3 regions of the Pseudokineococcus sp. 1T1Z-3 genome follow, and region 2 is predicted to be linked to each of the others. Evidence: riboswitches for the same ligand, from Rfam matches in the RefSeq annotation. Region 2 holds a riboswitch; each other region holds the start of a gene.
The links. Region 2 has a riboswitch for S-adenosylmethionine ahead of WDV86_RS08260 (bifunctional o-acetylhomoserine/o-acetylserine sulfhydrylase). Riboswitches for the same ligand answer to the same signal wherever they lie in the genome.
Positions count from the first base shown of each region.

Region 1 (2,250 bases), on a different contig from region 2:
CCTCGCCCTGGAGACGGTCGAGCTGGCCGGCGCCAGCCCTGCGACGGCGCTCGCCTACGCCGGGACGACGCTCGTCGCGGGGGTGGCGGCCGCGGCAGTCGGCGTCGCCCTGGCGTCGTCGGTCGGCCGCGGGGCGCCAGGCCCGCAGGTGGCGCGGTGAGCGCCGCCGTCCTCCTCGCGGTGTGCCTGGCCGGCGGGCTGGGTGCGGTCGCGCGCGTCGTCGTCGACGGCGAGGTGCGCAGCGCCCTCGGCGGCCGGTGGCCCTGGGGCACAGCGGTCGTCAACGTCGCAGGCTCGCTGCTCATCGGGCTGGCGACCGGTCTGCTCGGCGGGGCGGAGTCGGGCGCCGTCCTGCCGGTCGTCGCCACCGGCTTCTGCGGCGGCTTCACGACCTTCGGCACCGCCGTCGTCGAGGTGCTGCGGCTCGGGCAGGAGCGTCGTGCCGCCGCGGCGGCCGCCGCCGCGCTCGTCACCGTCCTCATGAGCACCGCCGCGGCCGGCGGCGGGCTCGTGCTGGGCAGGCTGCTCGCGGGCTGAACGGCGCCCGCGGTCCGGACGGTGGGCACCCGTCCCGAGGGCTGGTCACCGGGCGCCTCGTGCCCTACGGTGCGAGCAGGTCAAGAGCGCCAGCGACAAGCCCCGGCTCGCTGGCCGGCAACCCTCCTCCGCGGTGGGGTGCCCCGGGTGAGGACCTGGCCGCGCCGGCCCTGGCGCGGCAAGCGCGGACCTTCGGGTCCTGGCTCTCCAGGAGACTGCCGTGAGTGCTGCCCCCCGTCTCGCCCTCGTGCCCGCCGCGCGGCCTCCTGCTGCCGGGCGTCTCGCCGTCGGGCAGCGCCAGCCGGGGGGTCGGCGTCTGCGGGCCGCGCCCGCGCCCGGCGAGCACCCGCTGCTCCCCGTCGTCGGCGGCGAGGAGCGCGTGCCGCTCGTCACCGGCGGCGAGGCGCGCTACGCGGGCCTCGACGTCGCCGCGAGCGCGCCCGCGCTGGTCTGGGTCGCCGAGCACGTCGAGCGGGTGCTGCCGCTGTACGCGAGCGTCCACCGCGGCGCCGGGTACGCCTCGCAGGTGAGCACCGCCGTGCTGGAGGGCTCGCGCGACGTCGTCGCCGGCTTCGTCGGCGCCCGCCGCGACGACGTCGTCGTCTGGACGCGCAACACCACCGACGCCCTCGCCGTCCTCGCCGGCTGCGTGCCGGACGGCGGGTCGGTGCTCGTGCTCGACCTGGAGCACCACGCCAACCTGCTGCCGTGGCGCACGCAGGGCCACCGCGGCGTCACCCAGCGGGTCGTCGCGGCGGCCAGCACGCTCGAGGGGACGGTGGAGGCGCTCGAGCGGGCGCTGGCCGCAGCGCCGACGTCGCTGCTGGCCGTCACCGGCGCGAGCAACGTCACGGGCGAGGAGCTGCCGCTCGCGCGTCTCGCCGCGCTGGCGCACCACTACGGCGCGCGCCTGGCCGTGGACGCCGCCCAGCTGGCCCCGCACCGGGCGCTCGACCTCGCGCGCGACGGCGTCGACTGGGTTGCCCTGTCCGGCCACAAGCTCTACGCGCCCTTCGGCGCCGGCGCGCTCGTCGGGCGCCGCGACTGGCTCGACGCCGGCACGCCGCACCTGGCCGGCGGGGGAGCGGTCGAGGAGGTCGGCGCCGACGACGTCCGCTGGGCGACGGCGCCCGCCCGGCACGAGGGCGGGACGCCGAACGTCCTGGGCGCCGCCGCGCTCGCCGCCGCGTGCGAGGCGCTCTCCGCCCTGGACGACGGCGCCTTGGAGGCGCACGAGCAGGCGCTGCGCGCGCGACTCCTCGACGGGTTGGCGCAGGTGCCGGGCGTCCGCGTCGTCCGGGCGCTGGAGGACGTGCCGTCGTCCATCGGGGTCGTGACCTTCACCGTCGACGGCGTGGACCCGGGGCTCGTGGCGGCGTACCTGTCGGCCGAGCACGGCGTCGGGGTGCGCGACGGGCGCTTCTGCGCGCACCCGCTGCTGGCGCGGCTCGGGCTGCCCGGCGGGGCGGTGCGGGCGAGCGTCGGCGTCGGCACGCGGGCAGAGGACGTCGACCGGCTGGTCGCCGCGCTGAAGTCGCTCGTCGCCGACGGCCCGGCGTGGACCTACGAGGTCGTCGAGGGCCGGCACGCACCGGTCGACGACCCCCGGCCGTGGCCGGAGTGGGGCGACCCGAGCGCACGGGCAGCGGCCGCGCGGCCCTGCGGAGGCTGAGGCACCCGGCGCTGGGGACCGCTGTCGGCGGCGCCACCTAC
Region 1 covers NZ_JBBHZF010000001.1:264,813-267,062, reverse strand. The annotation lists gene WDV86_RS01165 (fluoride efflux transporter FluC) at 1-160, shown strand, start outside; gene WDV86_RS01160 (fluoride efflux transporter FluC) at 157-537, shown strand; SAM riboswitch class IV at 616-728, shown strand; gene WDV86_RS01155 (aminotransferase class V-fold PLP-dependent enzyme) at 854-2,209, shown strand.
Region 1: another riboswitch for S-adenosylmethionine. It lies ahead of WDV86_RS01155 (aminotransferase class V-fold PLP-dependent enzyme); the one in region 2 lies ahead of WDV86_RS08260 (bifunctional o-acetylhomoserine/o-acetylserine sulfhydrylase).

Region 2 (2,250 bases):
CGCGGGGACCTGCTGAGCACGACCACCGAGCTCGACGACGGCACGCTCGTGCTCTCGGCCGACGCCTCGCAGGTGCGGACGACGGTGGCGCAGGTGCGGGCCGTGCTCGCGGTGGCGAGCGTCGTCGTCCTCGTGCTGGCGGCCCTGGCGCTGCTCGCCGTCGTCGGACAGGTGCTGGCGCCGCTGGACCGCATCACCGCGACGGCGCGCTCCATCGCCGCCGGCGACCGGGGTCGCCGGCTGCGGCCCGACCGGCCCGGCACCGAGCTGGGCCGTACCGCGGCGGCGTTCGACGACATGCTCGACGCCGTCGAGGGCGCCGAGGCGCGGGCCCGCGCCTCGGAGGAGCGGATGCGTGCGCTGCTCTCCGAGGCGGCGCACGAGCTGCGGACGCCGCTGGCCGGCGTCCACGCGGCGGCCGACCTGCTCGTGCGCGCCGAGCGCCCCCGCGCCGAGACCGAGCGGCTCGCCGCCGCGGTCGCCCGGGAGTCCCGGCGTGCGTCGCGGCTCGTCGACGACCTCCTGACGATGGCCCGCATCGACCGCGGGCTGGAGCTGCAGCTCGCCGACGTCGACCTGCGCGACCTGGCGCGGACGGCCGTCGAGGACCGGCGCCTGCGGCCGTCGGCCGCCCTGCACCTGGCGTCAGGACCGCCGCTGCGCGTGCGTGCCGACGCCGACCGCCTCGCGCAGGTGCTCGCGAACCTGCTCGACAACGCCGTCCGCGCCGCTGGTCCGGACGGCTCCGTCGAGGTGCGGACGGGCCGGGAGGGCGACGACGCGGTCGTCACGGTCCTCGACGACGGCCCGGGGGTGCCGCAGGCGGACCGCGAGCGCGTCTTCGAGCGGCTCGTGCGCCTGGACGAGGCGCGCTCCCGCGACGCCGGCGGCGCAGGCCTGGGGCTGCCCATCGCCCGCGGCATCGCCCGTTCGCACGGGGGCGACGTGGTCCTGGCGCCACGCCCCGACGGGACCCGGGGGACGGCTGCGGTGCTCCGCCTGCCCGGGGCCGGCGTCACCCCTGTGCGTCCCGCTGGTTGAGACGCGGGTCCCGGGCGTCGCCGCCGGTGTCCTACCGTCCTCGCCAGGTCATGAGCGCCAGCGTCAAGCCCCGGCTCGCTGGCCGGCAACCCTCCTCCTGCGGCGGGGTGCCCCGGGTGATGACCGGGCCGTCGTCCGTCCGGGCGCGGCAAGCGCGGGCTCACGCGAGCCCTTGAGCACGGGAGCGCCCCCATGTCCGTCGAGCCCACCAGCACACCTGCCGCCGAGCCGCAGACGCCGGACGTCGCCGAGGCGGGCCCGCTGTCCGACGCGCCCGCGCCGGGCGGCTGGTCCTTCGAGACCCGACAAATCCACGCGGGCTCGGCGCCGGACCCGACGACGGGCTCGCGGGCCCTGCCGATCCACCAGACGACGTCGTTCTCCTTCGCGAGCACCGAGCAGGCCGCCGCCCGCTTCGCGCTCAGCGAGATCGGCAACATCTACACACGCATCACCAACCCGACGACGGAGGCGGTCGAGAACCGCATCGCCGACCTCGACGGCGGTGTCGGGGCGCTGCTCGTGGCCTCCGGCCAGTCGGCGGAGACCTTGGCGATCCTCAACGTCGCCGAGGCCGGCGACCACGTCGTCGCCAGCCCGAGCCTCTACGGCGGCACGGTGAACCTGCTGCGCTACACCCTGCCCAAGCTCGGCGTGACGACGACCTTCGTCGAGGACCCCGACGACCCGGAGTCGTGGCGCGCTGCGGCGCAGCCGAACACGAAGGTCTTCTACGGCGAGGCCATCCCCAACCCGCGGGGCGACGTCCTGGACGTCGAGGCCGTCGCGGCGGTCGCGCACGAGGTGGGGGTGCCGCTCGTCGTGGACGCGACGGTGGCCACGCCGTTCCTCTCGCGCCCGCTGGAGTGGGGCGCCGACGTCGTCGTGCACTCGGCGACGAAGTACCTCGGCGGTCACGGGACGGCGATCGGCGGGGTGATCGTCGACGGCGGCACCTTCGACTACGCCGCCCACCCCGAGCGCTTCCCCGGCTTCAACACCCCCGACGAGAGCTACCACGGTCTGGTCTACGCGCGGGACCTTGGTGTCGGCAGCGAGCTCGGGGCGAACCTCGCGTACATCCTCAAGGCGCGGGTGCAGCTGCTGCGCGACCTGGGGCCGGCGATCTCCCCGTTCAACGCCTTCCTGCTCGGTCAGGGCATCGAGACGTTGAGCCTGCGGCTGGAGCGGCACGTCGCCAACGCCCAG
Region 2 covers NZ_JBBHZF010000023.1:175,311-177,560, reverse strand. The annotation lists gene WDV86_RS08265 (sensor histidine kinase) at 1-1,041, shown strand, start outside; SAM riboswitch class IV at 1,088-1,202, shown strand; gene WDV86_RS08260 (bifunctional o-acetylhomoserine/o-acetylserine sulfhydrylase) at 1,234-2,250, shown strand, end outside.

Region 3 (2,250 bases), on a different contig from region 2:
GTGACGGCGGCCACCAGCGTCGTCGCCGTCACGCGGGCGAGCGCCGCCGTCCTCCCGCCCCGGCCGCGCCCCACGTCGTGGCCGTTCATGGCGCGGGTGAGCACGACGTAGCTGCCGGCGTCGAAGCGGCGCACGAGCTTGTCGGCGTGGTGGTCCAGGTAGGACTCCACGGCGAAGCGTCCGCCACGCGCGACGTCCTCGCCGGCCTGCGCCCGCCGGCCGAAGCGGGCGTCGACCTCCTGCGCGCTGCGGTAGGTGGTGTGGGCGATCCGGCGGGCGACGCCCAGGCCGTGGTGGGGCCCGAGCCCGTCGGGCGCGTCGTGGTAGTCCCCGCCGGCGTAGCGCGGGTCCCCCTCGATCGCCGCGAGCTGGGCCGCCGCCCAGGCGATCTGGTCGGCGCTGGCCTCCGCGCAGGAGGCCAGGACGAGCAGCCGGCGCACGCGGTCGGGCGCGCAGACCGCCCACTCCAGCGCCCGCATCCCCCCCATCGAGCCCCCGAGGACGAGCGCGAAGGAGGCCACCCCGAGGGCGTCGGCGAGCGCCTCCTCGGCGGCCACCTGGTCCCGGACGGTCAGCGCCGGGAAGCGGCTGCCCCAGGGCCGCCCGTCCGGGGCCGGTGACGCCGGGCCGGTGCTGCCGCGGCACCCGCCGAGGGCGTTGGGCGCCAGCACGCACCACCGGTCGGTGTCCAGCGCGAGCCCGGGACCGACGAGCCCCTCCCACCAGCCGGGCGTGGGGTGGCCCTCCCCCGCCGGTCCGACGACGTGGCTGTCACCGGTGAGCGCGTGGCAGACCAGGACGACGTTGGCCCCGTCGGCGTCGGGTCGGCCCCAGACCTCGTAGGCCATCTCGACGCCGGGCAGCACCGCGCCGGACTCCAGGACGAGGTCGCCGACGAGCACGCTGCGCCGCTCGCCCACCGGGTCGCCCGGGCGCCAGGCCGCGCTCGCGGGGGGCGGCGGCTGGGGCGAGGCCGCGGGTGCCGCCGCCGCCTGCCCGCCCGGGGCGGCAGGCACGGCGGCGGTGCGCGCCGGCGGCACGGGCGTCACGGCCGGGACGACGGAGAGGGTGCTGGCCACGGCGACCTCCTGGTCGAGGGGCCGTGCGACGCCGGCCCGCGCTTGCCCGCCGACGACCGACGGGCCCGGTCATCACCCGGGGCACCCCACCGCGGAGGAGGGTTGCCGCCCAGCGAGCCGGGGCTTGGCGCTGGGACTCATGACCTGGGCCGACGGTACCTGCCCCGGCTGCGGGTCCTCAAGGCGCGTCCCTCGCCCGGCGCGGGCGCCGCTGCCGCTCACCGCGGGACGTCAGCCGCACGGCGGGCGCTGGTCCTCCTCACGGCGGGCGCGGACCCACGCGGGCGTCGCCCCGGCGTCAAGGACGTCGAGCACGAGCTGGCCCATCGAGGAGGCTGGAGCGACCTCGACCGACCGCTGCGCGCAGTGCACGGCCCGCGCGCCGTCACCGGCGAACCAGGCCGACCACGCGAGGGCGCCCAGAGCCTCGGCGCCGTCGGGGCCGGGCACGTGCCGCACGACGGCAGCCAGGAGCGCGTCGACGGGGTCGACCAGCGCGGGGACCGGCTCGCGGGCCTGGTCGGCCGCGCCGACCACCTGCTCCATGAGCGCCGCGGACCGACCGGCGTCGTCGAGCCCGCGCAGCAGCAGCCCCGGCACGTCGCCGGCCTCGTCGAGGCACGACACGAGCAGGGCGTCGCGGAGCCGGGGGTCCCGCAGGCTCGCGGCCAGACGGCCCAGCAGGACGGGGTCGTGCCGCTCCCCCGCGGGCAGGTCCGCGTCGGGCGCCGGCCCGTCGGGCCCCACGGGCAGGGCTCGTGCCGCCTCGGCCGCCCCCCGCTCGACCGCGACGGCGCGCTGGAGGGCCTGCCACGCCTCGACGCGCACCCGGGCCGACCGCTGCTCGTCCTGACCGCTGCGGCGCTGCCGCGCCCGCTCGGCGGCGACGCCACGCCGGGCCTCCTCCTGCGCCGCCGAGGACACGGGCACGAGGTCTGCGAAGAGGTCCTCGCGCGTGGTCAGCGGGGCCGAGCCCGCGACGACCATCTCGGCGGCGACCCGGCTGCCGAGGACCTCGGCGAGCGGCGCCCCCTCCGGCGGGCAGCACCCCTTGCGGCAGGCCAGGCTGCGGTAGCACCGCCCGTCGACCCACCAGGACTCGCGCAGACCGACGCCGGCCTCCCGGCAGCGGAGCTCGAGGAGCGCCTGGAGGAGGTCGGGGGTCCCCGCG
Region 3 covers NZ_JBBHZF010000020.1:59,468-61,717, forward strand. The annotation lists gene metX (homoserine O-acetyltransferase MetX) at 1-1,016, opposite strand, end outside; SAM riboswitch class IV at 1,113-1,224, opposite strand; gene WDV86_RS07300 (DUF4192 domain-containing protein) at 1,311-2,250, opposite strand, start outside.
Region 3: another riboswitch for S-adenosylmethionine. It lies ahead of metX (homoserine O-acetyltransferase MetX); the one in region 2 lies ahead of WDV86_RS08260 (bifunctional o-acetylhomoserine/o-acetylserine sulfhydrylase).